One region of the Heliomicrobium sulfidophilum genome, then DNA from elsewhere that is predicted to be linked to it. Evidence: riboswitches for the same ligand, from Rfam matches in the RefSeq annotation. Region 1 holds a riboswitch; each other region holds the start of a gene.
The links. Region 1 has a riboswitch for cobalamin ahead of AC0CW1_RS14340 (AIR synthase related protein). Riboswitches for the same ligand answer to the same signal wherever they lie in the genome.
Positions count from the first base shown of each region.

Region 2: linked by a shared signal. The riboswitch ahead of AC0CW1_RS15835 (uroporphyrinogen decarboxylase/cobalamine-independent methonine synthase family protein) and the one ahead of AC0CW1_RS14340 (AIR synthase related protein) in region 1 are both predicted to bind cobalamin.
Region 3: linked by a shared signal. The riboswitch ahead of AC0CW1_RS09075 (energy-coupling factor ABC transporter permease) and the one ahead of AC0CW1_RS14340 (AIR synthase related protein) in region 1 are both predicted to bind cobalamin.
Region 4: linked by a shared signal. The riboswitch ahead of thiC (phosphomethylpyrimidine synthase ThiC) and the one ahead of AC0CW1_RS14340 (AIR synthase related protein) in region 1 are both predicted to bind cobalamin.

Region 1 covers NZ_JBVTZZ010000005.1:1,825,185-1,830,319, forward strand. The annotation lists gene AC0CW1_RS14330 (MarR family transcriptional regulator) at 91-513, shown strand; gene AC0CW1_RS14335 (stalk domain-containing protein) at 651-1,166, shown strand; cobalamin riboswitch at 1,236-1,411, shown strand; gene AC0CW1_RS14340 (AIR synthase related protein) at 1,522-2,274, shown strand; gene AC0CW1_RS14345 (ECF transporter S component) at 2,354-2,866, shown strand; gene AC0CW1_RS14350 (DMT family transporter) at 3,057-3,968, shown strand; gene AC0CW1_RS14355 (sensor histidine kinase) at 4,046-5,029, opposite strand; gene AC0CW1_RS14360 (response regulator transcription factor) at 5,116-5,135, opposite strand, start outside.
Region 2 covers NZ_JBVTZZ010000005.1:2,143,138-2,148,272, reverse strand. The annotation lists gene AC0CW1_RS15840 (adenosylcobinamide amidohydrolase) at 1-594, opposite strand, end outside; gene AC0CW1_RS15835 (uroporphyrinogen decarboxylase/cobalamine-independent methonine synthase family protein) at 594-1,661, opposite strand; cobalamin riboswitch at 1,796-1,985, opposite strand; cobalamin riboswitch at 2,155-2,340, opposite strand; gene AC0CW1_RS15830 (putative DNA modification/repair radical SAM protein) at 2,420-3,721, opposite strand; gene AC0CW1_RS15825 (sporulation protein) at 3,997-4,767, shown strand; gene AC0CW1_RS15820 (two-component system response regulator) at 4,939-5,135, opposite strand, start outside.
Region 3 covers NZ_JBVTZZ010000005.1:703,706-708,840, forward strand. The annotation lists gene AC0CW1_RS09065 (HD-GYP domain-containing protein) at 1-906, shown strand, start outside; gene speD (adenosylmethionine decarboxylase) at 996-1,367, opposite strand; cobalamin riboswitch at 1,661-1,842, shown strand; gene AC0CW1_RS09075 (energy-coupling factor ABC transporter permease) at 2,089-2,763, shown strand; gene AC0CW1_RS09080 (energy-coupling factor ABC transporter substrate-binding protein) at 2,760-3,095, shown strand; gene cbiQ (cobalt ECF transporter T component CbiQ) at 3,205-3,900, shown strand; gene AC0CW1_RS09090 (energy-coupling factor ABC transporter ATP-binding protein) at 3,954-4,820, shown strand; gene thiD (bifunctional hydroxymethylpyrimidine kinase/phosphomethylpyrimidine kinase) at 4,837-5,135, opposite strand, start outside.
Region 4 covers NZ_JBVTZZ010000005.1:51,406-56,540, reverse strand. The annotation lists gene recQ (DNA helicase RecQ) at 1-910, opposite strand, end outside; gene AC0CW1_RS06045 (histidine phosphatase family protein) at 1,179-1,958, shown strand; gene crcB (fluoride efflux transporter CrcB) at 1,955-2,365, shown strand; gene AC0CW1_RS06035 (fluoride efflux transporter FluC) at 2,362-2,733, shown strand; cobalamin riboswitch at 2,833-3,004, shown strand; gene thiC (phosphomethylpyrimidine synthase ThiC) at 3,125-4,519, shown strand; gene bzaB (B12 lower ligand biosynthesis ThiC-like protein BzaB) at 4,891-5,135, shown strand, end outside.

The sequences.
Region 1 (5,135 bases):
TAGATGCTAAAATGTTTAGCGACTAAGACGTTATCATCGTAAGGGAGAGGACAAGAACTGTCAAGGGAAGAAGCGGTTAAGGAACAACAGTTGAACGCGATCAAGGACCTGTTGGAGGTCTTTTTCTACAATGTGAAATGCGCCGTCCAAGATATCGGCCCGGAGCGCAACCTGGGAGAGGGGCAGATCTTTCTTTTGTATATATTATGGAAGTCGGGGACTTGCAAAGCGACCGATATCGCCGACCAGATCGGCATCACCTCCGGCGCCGTCACCGGCATGATGGACAAACTGGCCGGTATGGGCTTGATTACGCGAGAGCGGTCGGATAAGGACCGGCGCGTCGTCATGGTCTCGCTGACCGATCAGGGTTCGCAGACGATCCAGGCGATCCAGGAGGCCCGCTTTGAACGGTTGAAGGGGCAACTGAGGGAACTCTCCAGCGCAGATCTGGCGCAGGTGGTCGGAGGGTTCGAGAAGATGAACAGTGTACTGAAGCCCGTTGGACGATGACGCGCAACATCCATCGAGGAAGAAGCGGGAGCAGAAGTCGGGCTGATTGCAGAATGTGCTAGGCTTAAAGTATATTTCGTGGTAATATTAACCAAGGGAGCTTTGGTTTTTATCACGAAAACAAAGGAGCAGAGCACATGAAAAAAAGATTGGCCATCCTGCTGACAGCCACACTTCTGATCCTGTTGGGACTTCAGTCGAGCGCCTGGGGAAACGCCATGGTGCGCATTTTCGTCAATGACCGAGACATCACCGACAGTCTCAGTGGGGCACCGTTAGTCATGGAAGATCGTATCTATGTTCCGGTGGGGTCGCTGGCAGAATCGTTGGGAGCGATCGCCCGATGGGATGAGGCGAGCAACGCCGTCTTCATCCATTCTGTAACAGATGTGAATACACAAATCGTTCGCATCGGGAAACAGCTTTTTGACGGCAAGGGCGCATGCATTGCCTGCCATAAATTCGGGACGGAAGGCAGCCTGGAGATTGGCCCCAACCTGGGAAGCATCGGATCGAAGTACGATCAAGAGAAAATCTATCGTATCTTAAGTAACCCCGTTCAAGAGAATCTCCAAGCGACGATGCCGGCGGCCGTAACGCTGTCAGATATCGAAAAGAGGATCATGGCCGAATACCTTTCGACTAGAAAGTAGGTTAGCGCGAAAGAAACCGGGGGCGCGCCGATTGAAACGATAGAGATTGTCCCTTATAATACAATCAAAGTTCAGTGCGATGTTTCAGGTGCCCCTCCGGGGGAGAATAGGGAATCGGGTGAAAGTCCCGGACGGTCCCGCCACTGTAACGAGGAGCCCTGCGCAGGATGCCACTGGGAAAACCGGGAAGGCGCGCAGTGGCGATGATTCGGAGTCAGGAGACCTGCCTGTAACATTACCGTTCATGAATGATGGCAAAGTTCATGGTTTCTTTGTTGTTGCCTCGGCAACAGCGAAGAAGCTGTGAACTTTTTCTTTTCTCCGGAGGAATCTTAATCGTAAGAAGCGCAAGGAGGTGAAATCCTTGGGTTACCAGGGGCGTGATGTGGAAGTCGTCTTCCTGGCGAAGGAGCAGTGCCTCGTGGTCGCCTGCGACTCCTGCGGCGCCATCGGCGGCAAGGAACTCGATGTTGTCCAGGTCCCGCCTTACATCGTCGGGATCTTTACCACCCGCGTGGCCCTGATGGAGGTGCTCGCCATCGGCGCAGAACCGGTGGCGCTGACAGTCGCCATCGCCAACGAGCCCTATCCGACGAGCGGAGAGGTGATTGCAGGCGTCCGCGACGAACTGGCGGCCATTGGAAAGCGTGACCTGCCCATGGTCATCAGCACCGAAAAAAACATACCCACCCGGCAGACCGGTGTCGGGATCACCGTCGTGGGCGCCGTCGAAAAAGCAGGGTTGCGTGTGGGCGCTTCCCGGCCTGGCGATAAAGTGTACTGCTTGGGCTGGCCCAAGGTGGGGGCTGAGGTAGTGACGGAGGACGGGAAGGCGATCGCCCGGGCCGGACATGTGCGGGCGCTGCTGACTCAGCCCGGTGTCCGAGAAGTCGTCCCTGTCGGCTCAAGAGGGATCCGGGTAGAGGCGGAAAACCTGGCTGCAAACGCCGGTTGCCGGATCCGCGACTGGCAGATGGATACCGGCTTGGATCTTGACAAGTCGGCGGGTCCGTCAACTTGCCTGGTCTTTACCGCCGAGAGGGAGCCCCTGACGGTCGCCGGAGCGCCCATTCATTATCTTGGCAAATTGGCGGAGAGAGGCGGATGATGGGTGCCACTGAGGACGACGGCAGGATTGCCAGCATTTGTTCAGGTTCTTCAACAAAAATGGAAAGAAGGTCTGTCTCATGAGCAACATGCAGATGCATTATAATGAAACGCATGCGTCCTGGAAAAGCGTCCGTGGAATCGCTTTGATGGGCGTACTCATCGCCTTGAGCGCCGTCGGGGCGATGATCAAAATCCCCAGCCCGGTCGGTACGATCGGGCTCGATTCCTTTCCCGGGTTTTTCGCCGCCCTGGCCCTCGGCGCCACGGGAGGGATGATCGTCATCACTCTCGGTCACCTGCTCACCGCCATGGTGGTCGGCTTTCCCCTGACTCTGCCCATCCATCTCTTCATCGCGGTGCAGATGGCCTTGTGGGCTTATGTCTTTTATGTGATGAATGATCGCTTTGGCTTGACGGCGGCCTTCGTCGTCGGCGTATTTCTCAACGGTGTTGTCTCGTCATTGACCATGCTGCTTATGGGCGGCTGGGGCGCTGTGGCGGCTGTCATGCCGTTCCTGGTTACCGGTTCTGCCGTTAACGTGGGCTTAGCTGCAGTCGCCTACCGAGGGGCGAAGGGAAGGTTCATGTAACGACGGAGGATCCTCCTTACGAATCAATCATATCTTCAACGCCAACATTAACCGCAGTTGTCAAGGACTGCGGTCTTTTCTTTTCCTGCAAGAACTTCGCCCGATTACCGTGATTGTGGTATGATAAAATCATACAAAAAGAATGAAGCAACGTGGCAATCCATAATAGGAAGGCAGTGCAGTCGAACCATTGAATCCGTTTTATAAGCTGATCTTGACGCCGCTCATCTGGGCCACGAATTTCGTCATGGGGCGCCTCCTCGTCGTCGCCATCCCGGCCTTCGCCTTATCGAGCATCCGCTTCACCATCGCCGCGCTGATCATGCTGCCCCTGGCGCTTCGCACATACCCTGCCCGGAAGATCTCCCGGCGTTCCTGGGGCTGGATCGGCTTGATGGCGGTGGCCGGGGTATGCCTCTTCAACACGGTCCTCTATCTCGGTTTGCGCTACACCACATCGGTAAACGCCACATTGATCAATTCGCTGAGCCCGATGGTGACGGCCATGCTCGTCTTTCTCATCGATCGGGAGAAGATTCAGCGCAATCAGGCTGCCGGTATCATCTTGTCGGTGGTAGGCATCGCTGTCGTAGCGGCCCATGGTTCGTGGGAACAGTTGGCTCAACTGTCCTTTAATCCCGGCGACCTGCTTGTCTTGTTGGCGACGGCGCTCTGGGCGCTGTACACCATCGCCGGACGCAAGGTGGCCCAAGAGGTCCCTGTGCTGGCTGCGACGGGCTACTCCTTCGCCATCGGCGCACTCCTCTTGCTGCCCATGGGCCTGCTCGATTGGAACCTTTCCGCCGCCACCCGTCAGCCGGCGGCACCCTGGATGTGGGGGGCTGCCGTATACTTGGGACTTTTCGCGTCAGTCATCGCCTTCTACTGGTGGAACCAGGCGGTGCAAGCCTACGGCGCTACCGTGTCGTCCCTCTTTCAGAATCTAATCACCGTCTACGCCGCCGGCATTGCTTATTGGGGATTGCAGGAACCCCTTTATGGCTACCACTGGCTCGGCGGGGCGCTGGTGTTCGGGGGCGCTTTGCTGGCCTCGGGCATCTTTCAAAGGAAAGAGCCGATGAAAAGGGTCATGTCCCCATAAAGGGCGAATGAAAAAATGAAAAACCGCCTCCGGGGAAAGACCTTGGGAGGCTGCTTCTATTGTCTTCTTTTTATCTGTCATTCAGGAGTCGTCGCAGTAACCGGCAATGTGAAATAAAAAAGGCTCCCCATGCCAGGCTGGCTTTGCACGCCGATCTGCCCGCCATGGGCGATCACGATCTGCTTGGCGATGGCGAGGCCGAGGCCGGCCCCTTCTGCCTGACGCGAACGGTCGGCCCGATAAAAGCGGTCAAAGAGATAGGGAAGGGCCGATTCGTCGATGCCGGGGCCGTTATCGACGACACTGATCTTCAACGCCGACGCGGCAGGTGTCTCCCCTGAAGCATCGCCTCCGCCCTGGTTTTCACAGCAAAAGCGCAGGCTGATCGTCCCGCCGGGAGGCGTGTATTTGAGCGCATTGGAGATCAGGTTGTTCATCACCTGTTCGATGCGCATCGTATCCACCGTTATCGTGAATTTACCCTCTGCGGCGCAAGGCAGGTCCAGGGTGGATTCAAAATGGCACCCTCGTTGCCGGATATCGGCGCCGTATTTGCGAATCAAATCGTCGGCCAACGGGCGGAGCATAACCGGCTTCCTGTCGAAGCTCGGCTGACCGAACTCCAGCTTCGACAGGTCGAAGAGGTCCTCCACCAATTGGTTGACCAGCAGCACCTTTTCGTAGATCATCGTCAGATTCTCCCGGTCAGGCGCCACGATCCCATCCAGCATGGCCCGCAGATACCCCTGGATCGCCGTCATCGGGGTGCCCAGTTCGTGGGAGATATCGGAGACGAGGCGGCGACGGGACTGCTCCAACCGGTGCAATGTCGCATTGGCCTCGTTGATCTCATACTCCCGTTCCTTGAGCAATCGCCCTTGGATGTCGCTGATCTTGAATATCTTTGCCGACACCTTCAACAGTTTTTCATATTCGGAAGCCAGGTTGGCAAAGGTTTGTCTCGCATCCGGATCGCTAAAGCGGTCGCCGTTCTCCTTTGACCGCTCCAGAACGAGTCTTTCCCTTCCGAATAATGTGTTGCCGTCTCCATCTTTCAGCAACGAGGATAGCTCCTTTCCGCAGCGGCAGAGGGCGCCAAAGCAGAGGTTTACCACGAAAGGCCCAGGCCTTTTGGCAGTGCTGACATCTACGCGTTGAATTTATAAC
Region 2 (5,135 bases), 320 kb from region 1:
TGCTCGGGCGGCCACCACCACAGCGTCTGTCCCCGTTCCGGTCGCCCAGTCGCCGGTCTGGGCGCAACGAACACCTAACTCCCGCAAGACGCGGCTTTTCGCCTCTGTGATCGTCTGAACGGCGTTGATCAGCGCCCCGTCGGTGAGGCGCTGATCGAGAAAGGCCATGATGTTGATCGTCCCCGGCGCCGGCGTCCCTTCCCAGCAAGGGGTGACACCGGCGGCGCAGGCATTGCCGACACCGGCTGTCACGACCACAAAGAGGTGAACGTCGCCGCACCGGCTCTGCATCCAGGCCGCCTGGGAGACCCAGGCGGCTGTCATCAAGGCGGTCGTTTGCTCCATCGGACAATCCGGAAAAGCGTCCGACAAAAAGGCGATCAACTCGCGTTGTGGCTGGCGGTCGTCATAATCCTTGCGCACCTGACGGTTGACGAAAAACCGTCTTTCGCTGATCCCCCCGCCGAGGATGCCGGAACTGACACAGCGCCAGGGCCCATCGGCGGCGATGAGGATGCACTCTTTTTCGAGGCGGCCGCGCAATCCGGGGAGGAGGGGAAGCCAGCTTCCCGGCGCCGGTGAAAGCGGTGTCATCAATACCAGCCCCAGAGCGTCGACACCTCGCGCAACCGTCCATAGATCGCTTCCGCCTCTTCCTCCGATAAACTTCCCGCGCCGCAAGCCGGGGTGAGCGCCGTCTGCCGGAGGAGCAGCGCTTCTGGAACGCCCAAGCGCGTCAATTCGTCGATCTGCTGGTGGAGCCGCCGCGTCAGGGAAAGGGCGCTTTCATGGGCAAAAGCGCCGGTGACCGGCACGATTCCCCAGGCCAGCCAACCGCCCCGTTCGAGAAAAGCGATCAGTTCCGGGATATGATCGGTAAGGGTATCGATGGAACGATAGGCGTCAAATCCGACGACATCTGCGCCGCTGGCAAAGAGGATGGCGCCATCGGTAGACCCGCAGACATGGATGCCGGCCAGGCCACCCATGCGTTTGATGGCCACGATGATTTCCTGCAAGCCTCTTTGCAGGTCTTCGGCGGTTAAGGAGTCCTGAGTACTATCGTCAAATCCGATCATCCCTGGCTCATCGATCATCAACAGCACGGGATGCTCGGTTCTGCGCAGGTCTTTGACCTGCCAGGCGGCGTTCATGGCACAGTTCTTGCAGAGCACATCCCAGAGGAGACGCTCATGAATGACGGCGCGCCCTTTGCCATCAACCACATTCAAAGCGAGGGTGAGCGGACCGAGGATCTCACCTTGGAGAGCGGTCACGTCCGTCCACTGGTGATGTTCATCGGCAATCGTGGATTTGAAGGCCAGGTAACTATCCAGGTCGATATGAAAGGGAGACTCTTCATGGAGATGGATCCAACAGGCCGCCTCATTCTCGTAGGCTTCATAAAAAGCGGCCAAGGCGTCGGGGAAGCTATCGGACTTTGTGTCGATCACCGGATAGCCGTTGCTTTTTCCTGTGATCAACCCTACCCGTTGCAACGGCGACAGCGCGGCAGCGAGAAGGCTGTCCCCGGCATACGTTGAATGCAGTTGGGGCCAATGGGGCATCTCTGGGCAGAACTGGCGGATGACCGCCATCGCGCTTTCTACATCACCGTGAGGCAGACTTCCGATTCCGGTGGTGACGCCAGGGTATAACATGGTGTGTCCTCCTTTTTTGTGTCGCCATGCAAAAACCCCCAGCCGATCGACTGGGGGTGAAATGATGAACAAATGGCCAAGCGCCATGAGATGCGCCTTTCCTATTCATCACCTCCCTATCCTCCGTAGGTGCGATCGGTGATCACGAACAGGCAGGTCTCCTGGCTCGGGGTCATCTGGGGCTCTGTCTTCCCGGCAGCATGCTGCCAGTGACATGGAAGAGCCTCATCACACCCTTACAGTGGCGGGACCGCGCCGGTTTTGCACCGGACTTCCCTTTTCACGCCTGCCCTTCGGCAGGCGACCTGTTCGCATGATGCAGTTGTTATTCCTTTCCTATGAGGAAGAAGCAGAAAACATGCCTTCTCGGCCCTTCGAACGCAAAAAACCTCAGCCTTTCGGCTAAGGTTATGGTTCTCTTGGGCCGTGACGCATCCCCACAAAGCAATGCATGAACGGCAAAGCAGACCACCTCCCTATCCGCGTAGGTACACCGGCAGTTTTAGAACAGGCAGGTCTCCTGGCTTGAGATCATGGGCCGCATCGCGTCTTCCCGGCATAGCGCCAGTGACATGGCACGGGGGCCTCCCTCTCACAGTGGCGGGACCGCGCCGGTTTCACACCGGCTTCCCTTTTCACACCTGTCATCGGACAGGTGACCTGTTCCCAGACCTATTCGGTTTATGAGTTAGTATGTTCGCGACGAACTATACGATTCCTTCATGGGCGCTTACTTTTTCGTATGCCGACTCCTTCCCTTATAAGTCTCCCGTCACCACCGACCAACGGTCCTCGATGGGGGCCGGCTCCCCAAACAAGGTCAACTGTTCCCCGCCAGCCATCCCCTTCGCTATCCCCCGCTCCGGCATGATCAACCGCTGGCGGAGGCTGGCCGCGTCCGGTCCGATCTCGCCGTAGTAGCAGCCGTTGCAGGTGATGAAGTAGCGCGCCCGCTTCATGACGACGCCCATCCGGCCCAGGTGCTCGAAGTGGATCCGCCCTACCCGCCGGGCGGCGAGGATGCGCTTGGCCGACTTGACGCCGATGCCGGGCACCCGCAGGAGGGTGCGGTAGTCGGCGCGGTTGATCTCGACGGGGAAAAAGCCGAGGTGGCGCAGCGCCCAGCCTGTCTTTGGGTCCAGTTCCAGGTCCAGGTTGGGGTTGTCGGCGTCGACGATCTCATCGGCTTGAAAGTCATAAAAACGCAGCAGCCAGTCGGCCTGGTAGAGCCGGTGTTCGCGCAAGAGCGGCGGCGCCGGCAAAGCCGGCAGGCGCGGGTCGCCGCTCACAGGCACATAGGCCGAGTAGTAGACGCGCTTCAGTTGGAATTTGCGGTAGAGGCCCTCAGCGAGGGTGAAGATCTGCCGGTCCGATTCGGGCGTGGCCCCGATAATCAATTGGGTGCTCTGTCCGGCGGGGACGAAGGCGGGCGTCCGGCGAAACTGCCGCCGCTCCTCCCGGTTTTGCGCGATGGCGCCGGTGATCTGCCCCATCGGCCGGAGGATGTTCTCCTTCTTCTTCTGGGGGGCGAGGCGGCGCAAGCCCTCACTGGTGGGCAGCTCGATGTTGACGCTCATCCGGTCGACGAGGGCGCCCGCCTCGGCGATGAGGCGGCTGTCAGCCCCTGGGATCGCTTTGAGGTGGATGTATCCGTTGAAACGGTATTCGGTGCGCAACTTGCGGACGGTCTGCACCAGTTGTTCCATCGTATGGTCCGGTCCCTTCTCGATGGCGGAACTGAGAAAGAGCCCTTCGATGTAGTTGCGGCGGTAAAAGTTGATCGTCAGGTCGGCCAGCTCGTCAGGGGTGAAGGAGGCCCGGGGGACGTCGTTGGAAACGCGGTTGACGCAGAAGGAGCAATCATAGCAGCAGACGTTGGAGAAGAGGACCTTGAGCAGGGAGATGCAGCGGCCGTCGTCGGACCAGCTATGACAGATGCCGGAAGCAGCGGTGCTGCCGATGGCGCCGGCCTTCCTCCCCCGGTTGCTGCCGCTGGAGGAACAGGAGACATCGTATTTGGCCGCCGTCGATAAGATTTTCAGCTTTTCGCTCAAGTCCATTTCAATCATCGCCTGTTCCATCAATATAAAAAGAAGGCCCTTTTATGGGGAATGATGATGCTCCAATGAGATAAGCCGATTGGTACAAGCGTTCCAATATCATCCCATTTTTATCATAACGGATCGACTTCCTGCAAGCAACCCGTACAGGCAGCTCTGTCATTGACTTGAAATTCTGCGTTGATTGAAACCCACATTCCGGTTACACTAGATCTGGAACATAGTGGAGAAATCAATCGCCGATAAGATTCCATGATGAAAGAGGAGGACCACAGATGAGTTTTTTCAAGAAAACTCTGGCCAGCCTTGGGATTGGCGGCGCCAAAGTCGATGCCATCTTCGATCAACAGACGGTGACAGCCGGTTCGGATGTGAGCGGCGTCATCCGGATCAAGGGCGGCGGTGTAGCGCAGCAGATTGAAAAAATCAGCCTGATGGTGATGACCCAGTACGAAAAAGAGATGGATGACCGCAAGGTGATGATGAACGCCCCGGTGCAGAAGGTGGATATCAACCTGCCCATCGAGTTGCAGCCAGGTGAGGAACGGGAGGTCCCCTTTTCCTTTCGCCTCTCCCCCTTCACCCCTGTCTCGGTCGGCCACACCCCTGTCTGGGTGCAGACTGAACTGGAAGTGGAAATGGCCCTTGACCCCTCCGACAGGGACAATCTGCAGGTACGGCCCCACCCCCATATGGCCGCTGTCATGGAGGCCGTCGAACAACTGGGCTTCCGCCTTTATAAGGTGAAAAACGAAGCCTCTTATGCGGGACGGGGCATTCCCTTCATTCAGAACTTCGAGTATAAGCCGACGCGCCACTTCCAGCGAAAACTTGATGAATTGGAAGTGGCTTATCTCCCTGAAGCCGGCGGGATCGAACTGCTATTGGAGATCGACCGCAAGGCCCGCGGTTTGTCGGGGTTGTTGCTGGAGGCAGCCGACATGGACGAAAAAAGGGTCCGCCTGTCTTTGAGCCAGCAGGAAATCGCTCAAGGGACGGCCTATCTGGCGGAGCGGCTGAAGCAGGTCATTGAAGACTTTTCATAGAAGGAGAAAACCCTGCCTGCCCCTCCTATGGGGCGGCAGGGTTCCTATTTTTCTCGGCCCTTTGTATGCAATTCGATTTAGGGAAATTAGCTAACAACAAACCGAACGACATCGGCCCCGGCATTACCATGACGATCGATTCAGCCGCCTTGCAAGCGTTATTGCTGTTTTTCAAAGCAACCGCCCCATCTCCTCCGCCGAAAGGGGATTGCTGAAGAAGTGCCCCTGCACCTCGTCACAACCGGCCGCCTGCAAAAAGGCAAACTGTTCTTTCGTCCCGACGCCGTCGGCGGCGACGCGCAGGCCCAGGCTGTGGGCGAGGGCGATCATGGCCTTGACGATCGCTTGGGCGTCGTGAATGGCGCCCA
Region 3 (5,135 bases), 1.1 Mb from region 1:
ATCGAACATCACCATGACCATTGGAACGAGCCCAACCGAGACGAGTCTGACATTGATCCTACATTACTGCTGTTGGGCGACTTGATCCATCTGGCCGACCGCATCGAAGTCCTCCTGACGCCAGAGCATGTCCTCACCCAGCGCCGCAAGGTCATGGATGCCATCGACGGCCTGTTCGGAACCGTCTTCCGACCCGAGTTATCCCCTGCCCTGGCCGAACTGGCTGGGAAAGAGAGTTTTTGGCTCGACCTGGACTCCCCATTCATCGACGAACTGACCCGGCAGGCCGTCGGCTCTGACGAACACACCATCCAACTCCCCTACTGCGAGTTGAAAGGCCTGGCGTCCATCTTCGCCCGCATCATCGACAGCAAGAGCCGCTTCACCCTCCGCCACTCGCGGCTTGTGTCGGCGTCAGCCACATACCTGAGCAAACTGGCCGGCTTCTCTCCCGCTGATATGGCCCGCCTGGAGGTGGCTGGCCTCCTTCACGACATCGGCAAACTGAGCATCCCTGAAGAGATTCTGGAAAAGCCGACCCACCTGACACCGGAGGAGTACCTGATCATCAAACAGCACACCTATCACAGCTACCACATTCTGAATCAGGTTCCCGGCTTTTCGGAAATCGCCCAGTGGGCCGCCTACCACCATGAGCGCCTTGACGGCCGCGGCTACCCCTTTCATATCCCAGGCGAGCAACTCAGCGCCGGCAGCCGGATCGTGGCCGTGGCCGATATCTTCTCCGCCCTCGTGGAAGACCGTCCTTACCGGAAAGGCCTCCCCCAGGAAAAAGTCGAGTCGATCCTGCGCAAGATGGTCCAGGAAAAGGCAATTGACGGGGATCTGGCCGAACTGCTCTGCAGCCATTACGAAGAGTTTGAAGAGTTGAAGCGGACCATGTAACGCCACTGGAAAAGATTGTTTTTTTTAGAACGAATGCAGCCCATTAGAAAAAGCCTGGCGAGAACCAGGCTTTTTTTCATGGGCCGTCGTTATTTCAGGACCTCAATCGGTCCGTCGCCGCGCTTGAGCAGCTTTACCGACGTCTTCTTGGGAACCAGCACCTTGATCATGTGGTTGATGGCCACTTCCGGATCCACCGTCTCCCCGCAGGTGTAGCAGTCGAGGGCGGCGAAGCCCTTCTCGGGATAGGTGTGAATGGAGATGTGGCTCTCAGACAACAGGACCAAGACCGTCGCGCCTTGCGGCTCAAACTGCTGCTTCTGGGACGAGAGAACGGTCGCGCCGGCCGCCTTGGCGGCTTCAATCATCTGTTCCTCCAGGAACCGGGCGTCGTTCAATTTTTTAAAGTCAACGCCCCAAGTGTCAATGGTGACATGTCGTCCGAAAGTGGAGTAATCCATCATTTCGGCCCCCTTCCCAGCAAATTGGATGCCGGGACCTACGTGATTCATCCGGGGGTGGGTCTGACCCGCCCTAACAGGGACGTCGGTCTGTTGAAGCAATCCAAACCCGATTTGGATGAATCCTGGTTCCCACAATGTGTTTATTAATATCATAAATGACGGGCCAGATCAATACTTTTTTTCAAGAGGATTTTATTGCCTGAACCTTGCGACACCCTTGCCCCGCGCGCCCTGACGTGATACGATTGCATATAGATAGTGCTTTCCATAGCTATCTGAAAAATCGAACACAGGTTGACCTTGTTGCAGGCGCCGCCTAGCGGCTGAAAAGGGAATGAGGTGCAAAGCCTCAGCAGCCCCCGCTACTGTAAGGGAAGACGACCCGCCACAGATCCACTGGACTTCGGTCTGGGAAGGAGGCGGGAGCGGATGATGCCCGAGCCAGGAGACCTGCCCGCAGCAAACGAAAGACCCACTTCGGGAGGAAGGGAGGGCTTTATTTTGTTGCCTATGGGGAAATCTCCACCCGGCTCGGACAATCTACCGTCTTATCGAAGGCGATGAAGCAGCTCTAAGGATCGTGCGAACATATGATTGTTGTTTTTATCACTATCTAATCCCCGGCACGGCATCGCCGCTAGTACGGCACGATGAAAAAAGCTGGCCTTTAGATTAGGAAAGCACGAAACCACCCCTACGCAAAAAGGAGTGTCTGCGAATGCATATCATGGAGGGCTATCTGCCCCTTAGCCATGCCGCCGCCTGGACCGCCGCCTCGGCGCCCTTCGTCGTCCACGGCGTGCGCGCCATCGAAAAAACCGTCCGGACCAATCCGGAAGCCAAAATGCTCCTCGGCGTCGCTGGCGCCTTCTCCTTCGTGCTGTCGGCCTTGAAGCTACCCTCGGTCACCGGCAGCTCCTCCCACCCGACCGGAACCGGTCTGGGCGCCGTCCTCTTCGGCCCCACCGTGATGACGGTGCTCGGCTCGATTGTGTTGCTCTTCCAAGCCCTGCTGCTCGCCCACGGCGGGATCACCACCCTGGGCGCGAACGTCTTCTCCATGGGCATCGTGGGCCCCTTCGCCGCCTACGGCGTCTACCGGTTAGGCCAGCGCCTTAACCTTTCCTCTAATCTCTCCATCTTCGCCGCCGCCGCCTTCGGCGATCTGGCCACCTATGTCACCACCACGTTGCAACTCGCCTTGGCTTTCCCCGATACAGCTACCGGAATCATGGGCTCCATCGTCAAATTCGGCTCCGTCTTCCTTATCACGCAAGTCCCCTTGGCCCTGGCAGAGGGACTGTTGACCGTCGTCATCTTCAACGCCCTCTCCAAATACTCCACTGCCGAGTTGTCGGCGCTGAAGATTTTCTCGAAAGAGGTGAAAGCATGAACGGGCTTCGGAACAAGCTTGTCCTGATCACAGCAGCTCTTTTTCTGACGGGTGTTCCCTTGATCATGCATTTTACCGGCGATTTTGCTGGCGCTGATGATCAGGCAGGAGAAATGGTCCAAACGATCGCTCCCGATTACGAACCCTGGTTCGAGTCCCTCTGGGAACCCAGTGAAGAGGCCGAACCGCTTCTCTTCGGCCTGCAAGCCGCCGCCGGCGCCAGCTTCATCGCCTACTACTTCGCGCGCCGCCGCAACAACAGTGGTTCTAACGTCCACACAGGTTCAGGGATGGGCGCCGGCATGGGGCGCAAACCTCTCGGCGACGCCTGACGCACTAAATCATGAGCGCGCCGGCGAACAGCAGACACCGGATAGGCGAACTGACGATGATGGAACGCTGATATCGACTTACCGAAACTTGTTAAACGGGGTCACACATATGCTCTTCACGATCGATCAGTGGGCTTGGGCCAATAAGCTGCGAGACAAATCACCGGCATGGAAAGGACTTGCCGCCCTCACCGGGTTGCTTGTCAGCCTGATAGCGCCCACGCCCTGCCTATCCGGAGCGATCACGGTGCTCTCCGGCGCACTGCTCGTCCTCTTGGCTCGCATCCCCTTATCGGTCTTCCTGAAACTGATGACGGTGCCGGGTCTCTTCCTACTCACCGGCTGCGCGACTGTAGCGCTGTCACCCTCCCCCCTTGACCCCGTGGCCCAGGTAACCATCGGCCCCTACTCCCCTGGAATATCGGCTGCCGGTCTGCAACAGGCCGGCATCCTCTTCTTTCGTTCCCTCGGCGCCACCGCCAGCCTCTATTTTCTGGTGCTCACCACGCCAATGGTCGATGTGATCGAACTGGCGACCCGCATACGGGCGCCCAAGATTGTGACAGAACTGATGCTTCTCATCTATCGCTTCATTTTCGTGCTCATGGAGACAACCCAGGCCATCCTGATCGCCCAGGCGTCGCGCCTCGGCTACGCCACCAAAGCCAACAGCCTTCGCTCCCTCGGCATCTTGGCCGCCAACCTCTTCATCCGTTCCCTCATCCGTTCCAAGGAACTCTACATCGCTCTGTCGGCCCGAGGGTATGAAGAGGAGCTTCGCGTGCTACCGCGCAGCCGGGATTGATCTTTTTGGCCGAATCAACGCCGCACTCCCTGAAAAAGAGGATGGTTTACATCGTGACTGCCCTGTTGGAAACAGAACAAGTGGAATACAGCTACCCCGACGGCAACTGCGGCCTTCGGGGTATTGATCTTTCCCTCCCGGCGGGACGCAAGATCGCCGTCGTCGGCGCCAACGGCGCCGGGAAGTCAACCCTTTTCCTTCATCTCAACGGCGCTTTGAAGCCGCACCGCGGTGTCGTCCGTTTCCAGGGCCGGCCCATCGATTACTCCCGCCGGGGCTTGCGCGAACTGCGCAGCCAAGTGGGCCTCGTCTTTCAGGACCCTGACGCCCAACTGTTCTCCGCTTCCGTCGAACAGGACATCTCCTTCGGTCCCCTCAACATGGGCCTTCCCGAGGCAGAGGTGCGCCGCCGCGTCGACGAGGCCCTGCGGGCCACAGGGATCACCGAACTGCGCCACCGACCGGTCCACGCCCTCAGCTACGGCCAAAAAAAGCGGGTCTGTATCGCCGGCGTCGCGGCCATGCGCCCCAGCGTGATCATCCTCGACGAACCGCTGGCCTGGCTCGACCCTGCCGGCGCCAGAAGCATCCTCGAACTGCTGGAACAGTTGAACCGGGAGGGCGCCACCATCGTCATGTCCCTGCACCAGATGGACATTGTGGCCCGCTGGTCAGACGAAGTCGTCCTGCTGGATCAGGGACAGCGGCTCTTCCAGGGCGCGCCCCGGGAACTCTTCGCCCGGCGGGATCTCTTGAAGCAGGCCGGCCTGGAACTTCCTTGGCCTACGGAGATGTATCAGGCCTTGGTCGATCGGGCCATACTCCCCACCTCGAATGCTCCGAAAGGGTCGGATATCCCGCTAGATCGGGAAAGCCTGCTCCAGTCGATCGAGCAGGCCTGGAAGGAACGGGATCATTAAGTCCGGAGGATCGCCTCTATCGTATTGATGACGACAAAGTAGGCGATCCAGAAGTTTTTTCCCATAGGTTTTGGCAAACTACGCCTCGCCCCTGCCCAACATAAGCCGGATTGGCGATTCCCTGGCGCAACCATGCAACCGCCCTTTCTGCCGCTGCCGGGACAGGCAGTCCCCGGGCAAGGCAGGCAGCTACCGCTGACGCAAGGGAACAGCCAGTGCCGTGAAGGTCGGCGCCCGGCACCCGTCGTCCCCACAACCAGCGCCGTTCCTCCCGGCTGATCAGCAGATCGGCAATCCGGTCGTTCTCCAGATCCG
Region 4 (5,135 bases), 1.8 Mb from region 1:
AGTGGATGACAAAGCGCACGTTCGACTTGTCGATGCCCATGCCGAAGGCGTTGGTGGCGACCATGATCCGGGTGTCGTCGTAGAGGAAGGCTTCCTGTGCGCGCTCCCGTTCCTGATCGGCCAAGCCGGCGTGGTACTTGCCGGCGCGAAAGCCTTTGCGCAGGAGGTATTCTTGGAGATTGTCCGCTTCACGGCGTGTGGCTGTATAGACGATGCCGGCCCGTTCCCGGTTCGCTTCCAGGTAGTGGGTGAGGAAGTCCTTCTTGTTCTCGCCCCGAATGACGCGGAAGGACAGGTTCGGACGGTCAAAACCGGTGGCAAAGAGCTGGGGCTGTTGTAAACCTAAGTGACGGATGATATCTTCGGTTACCGCTTCGGTGGCTGTGGCGGTAAAGGCGGCTACCCTGGGACGGCGGGGATAGTCGGAAACTAGGGAGGAAATGGTCAGGTAGCTGGGGCGGAAGTCGTGCCCCCACTGGGAAACGCAGTGGGCCTCATCGACGGCGATGAGTGAGACGGGTAGGCGTTGCAGCAGGTGGCGGAAATGAGGCGATTCCAACCGCTCCGGCGCCAGGTAGATCAGTTTAAACTCGCCCCGGTTCATCCGCTGGATGCGAAGGTCCGCTTCCTCACTGTCGAGAGAACTGTTGATGAAGGTGGCAGCGATGCCGAGGCTTTGCAGGTTGTCGACCTGGTCCTTCATCAGCGCGATCAGCGGCGAAATGACCACCGTCAGGCCAGGCAGGAGCAGCGCGGGGATCTGGTAGCAGATCGACTTGCCGCCGCCTGTCGGCATGATGCCTACCGTGTCGCGGCCGGTCAGCAGGCTTTCGATGATTTTTTCCTGGCCGGGCCGGAAGGCGGTATAGCCGAAGTGCCTGTTCAGCAGTGTCCGGGCCTGTTGCAGCATGTATGTCACTCCATATCGGTAATCGTCCCATGAAGGGAAAGTCGTCCTCTTTGATAAATCACAGCGGGAATGCTGTCCAATATTTCGACGTTGGATGCAAAGGCTCCTGCCTTCTGGAAATGAATAGGAGGCGAATGACTTGACGTTCCCTTCCCCCCATACTACACTAAAAGATATTTCCGAATCTAGGTCAAAAAGCGATGATGGAGATCCCTCCGTCTGCTTCGCAAAGGCCCGGGGTTTGGATGACAAAATGGAGTCGGTCAACATGCAGATTATCTTCGTCCGTCACGGGCAAACGGACGAAAACATCATACCGCTGGGCGCGCGTTTTACGATCAATACCTTTAACGCCATGATGGAAAGTTCTCCGTCGATGGTGCGGTTGAACGCGACGGGAATTCGTCAGGTTGAAGAGGTGTCCCGCCGTCTGAAGCCGGTCCCGATTGTGGTGGCCAGTCATTTTCAGCGCGCTCAGGAGACGGCAGCCATCCTGGCCCGGTCTTGGGACGCAGAAGTGGTGACCCTCGAAAGTCTTGGAGAGATTGTCCTGGCCAAATTTCCAGGAAGAGGTGAGCGTCGAGAGATTCCCTTTTGGATGCTCATCGCCATGACCGCCTGGCGGCACGCCTGGCCTTTCACCGCAGGGGAGGAGACGCTCTTCCAGGCCTTCCGGCGTGCCCGGAACGCTTGGACGCAACTGCTGGAACTGGCGACAGAGCGGGGACCGATCGTCGTCGTTTCCCACCAGGGCTTTCTCCGGATCTTGCTGTGGTACCTCCGGGTGAAGGGGGGATGTCGGGTGCGAAGAAAAGACCTGTCCAATGGCGGGATCTCCATCGTCGAGGTAGATGAGCAGGCTGGACGCGCAACCGGCGCTCAGACATACGATAGGGCAGTGGCGGGATTGACGCAGGCAAACCGTTTGCTCAAACCGCTGGAAGAGAAAGCGATAGATGAAGCTGCTGTAGCGGTAGAAGGCGTCTCCGTAATCGCTGCAAAAAAAGGTTCCTCTGATGTGGCTGTCCTGGCCAGGGAACTGCGATGACTGGTGTTGCGGTGGCTGTAGGCGGTTTTTTGGGCGCGTTGGCTCGCTTTTTTATGGGAACCTGGCTGGCGCCCTTTGCCGAGCAGACAGGGTTCCCCTGGGGCACTTTGACGATCAACTTGTTAGGCTCTTTCGTGCTGGCCTTTTTCTTGACCCTGGTCATGGAAATCGTAACGGTGAAACCGGCTGTTCGGATCGGTTTCTCGACAGGTTTTCTGGGCGCTTTTACGACCTTTTCTACCTTCGCCTTGGAGAGCTTGCGCCTGATCGAAGCAGGTCAAGCGCTATTGGCGGCAGCCTATGTGCTGTCCAGCCTTGTCCTGGGGATGATGATGACCGGCTTCGGGGTGCGTGGGGCCCTCATGTTGAAGGGGAGGCGCGCCACTGCGCTGGAGGTGGATCAATGACGGCGCTGGATCTGCTTTCGATCGGAGCCGGCGGCGCTTTAGGCGCTCTCGCCCGTTATGGCATCGGCCTCGCCGTGTCACAACGGTGCATCTTGGCCTATCCGCCAACTACTTTCTTTATCAATATCGCCGGGGCTTTTTTGCTTGGCTTGTCGGCGGCCCATACAGCCGGCGACCCTAGCGCCCATCTGACCGAAAAATATGCTTTTCAGATCGGCTTTTTAGGCGCCTTCACCACTTTTTCCACATTTACCTTGGAAGCCTACCGGCTGATCGAGGATGGTGAATGGTTTCGTTTCGGTCTTTATGTTGGGGGGAGCGCTGTCGTCGGGTTGATTGCCTGCGCGCTGGGGTATCATGCGATTTAATTTTGACAAGGCGCTCGTGTCCCAGAGAAATTTGTTTGAAACATCTATCTTTACAAGCAACCCCATAAGGATTAAGATAGTAAACGCAATCACGTAACTACATAGGTCGTGTTCACAGGTGCCCGCAAGGGAGAATAGGGAACCGGGTGTGAATCCCGGGCGGTCCCGCCGCTGTATGGGGGAGCCTGCTGCAAGATGCCACTTCGCAAGAGGGAAGGCGCAGCCGGCGAGGAACCCGAGCCAGAAGACCTGCCTGTGAACGGTCAAGGGTCTCTTTCCAGGCAAAGGAGACTCTTTGTGGGATGATGGCAAAGTCCCCAGATCTGCTATGGATCTGGGGACTTTTTTGTTTGCCGGGCAGTCGGTGACAGAAAAAAGGAGGCTGAACGGAGTGGAACTTACCCAGCGTGAAGCGGCCTTGCGGGGTGTGATCACACCCGCTATGGTCGAAGCGGCTGAGCGGGAGCAGATCGAGGCCGAGGTGGTCCGCCGAGGGCTGGCCGATGGAACGATCGTCTTGCCCTATAACCGCAGGAGGGCCGAAGGAAGGCAGGCTGTTGCTTTTGGCAAAGGGTTGCGCACTAAGATCAGCGCGTCCATCGGGCTTCCCCTCGATGGCGGATCAGAGTCGGAAGAGCGCAAGAAGTTAGAGGTTGTGCTGGAAGCGGGGGCCGACGCGGTGTTGGACCTGTCCATCGGTGCAGGTATCGACCGGGTGCGGGAACCGGATGCGCAACTGAGCGATTACCTGTCCCTTTTCCGCCGGCATGTGTTGTCGACCTCTACGAAACCGGTCGGCACCTTGCCCCAGTATGAGGTGTTTGCTTGCCGGCGCGGTGGGAAGCAAGGTGGAATCCTGGCAACCACCGTGGAGGAAATGTTTGAAGCGATGGAGCGTCATGCCGCCGAAGGCGTCGACTTCTTCGGGTTGCACTCGGCGATGACCTTGAAGGCGCTCGAACTGGCTCGCCGGCAGGGGCGCTTGACCCATATGGTCAGTTGGGCCGGCGCTTCGCTGGCCGGCTGGATGCTCCATCATGAGCGGGAAAACCCCTTTTACAGCCATTTTGATCGGGTGCTCGACATTTGCCGGCGCTATGATGTGACCCTCAGCCTGGCCGATGGGCTGAGACCCGGCTCCGGCCATGATTCCCTGGACCGGGCGCAGGTGCAGGAGATGGTGATCCTGGGCGAACAGGTCCGGGCAGCCCGAGACGCCGGCGTGCAGGTGATGGTCAAAGGCCCCGGCCATGCGCCCCTGCACCACTGCCGCACAACCGTGCAGTTACAGAAACAGCTCTGCGAGGGAGCACCCTACTTCATCTTCGGCCCCTTAGCCACCGACGCCGCCCCCGGTTATGACCACATCACCTGCGCCATCGGCGCCGCTCTAGCCGCCTCTGCCGGCGCCGATCTGATCTGCTACGTTACCCCGGCAGAACATGTCCGCTTCCCCACCGTGGAAGATGTCCGCACCGGCGTCATCGCCGCCCGCATCGCTGCCCATGCCGCCGACGTCGCCAAGGGGATCCCCGCCGCCGTCGAACGCGACGCCGCGCTCTCACGAGCCCGAGGAATGCAGAACCGGAAGGCAGAGCGGAAGTTGGCGCTTGATCCTGCCGCTCTAACGTCCACCGGCGGCGCAAGCGCGGCGGAGGACATGGTGATGGAGGAGGGCGTTGGAACGAATGACGCGGAAATAGAGTACATATGCCAAGCCTGCGGCGATGGCTGCTCCCGTCGTGTGCTGGCCGAGTATTTCGGCACTCCCGTAGAGTACTGTTAAGCGTAAAAGAGGCTCTTACATTAGAAGCTTAATCGAAAAAGGGATTGGAGATTTTTTAGAATCAGGTTTCTTATGTTTTAGAACAGTTTCACATAAAGGTAAGGACTGGGTGTATTGGCGCAGTGAGCGGTTTGGGCGGAGCGGCGTCGAGAGCGCAGGTTGCGGAGCGGAAAAGCGCGCCATGGTTAACATGCAGAAAAGCCCAGAGGTTTGGCGCGCCCGCGGAGCGACCAAGCGAACAGCCGCGAAGCCCTTAGCGAGCGGAGCCAATACACCCCGACTTACCGCAAATGTAACGTAACTTTTTTAAAACGTTACGCCTATGACAACAGCAGCCACTCCAAGCGAACATAACGAAGGAGGAACCCCCCATGACCAAACTGACCCAAGCCGAATCCGCCCGCAAAGGTATCATCACCCCCCAGATGGAGTACGTCGCCCAGCGCGAGAAGGTCTCCCCGGAAGCGATCCGCCGCGCCGTCGCCGAGGGAACCATGGTTATCCTGGCCAACAACAGCCGCCCCAACGTGGAGCCTGTCGCCGTCGGCAAGGGCATCCGCACGAAGGTCAACGCCTCAGTGGGCTCCTCGCCGGATCTGATGGAAAAAGAGGGCGA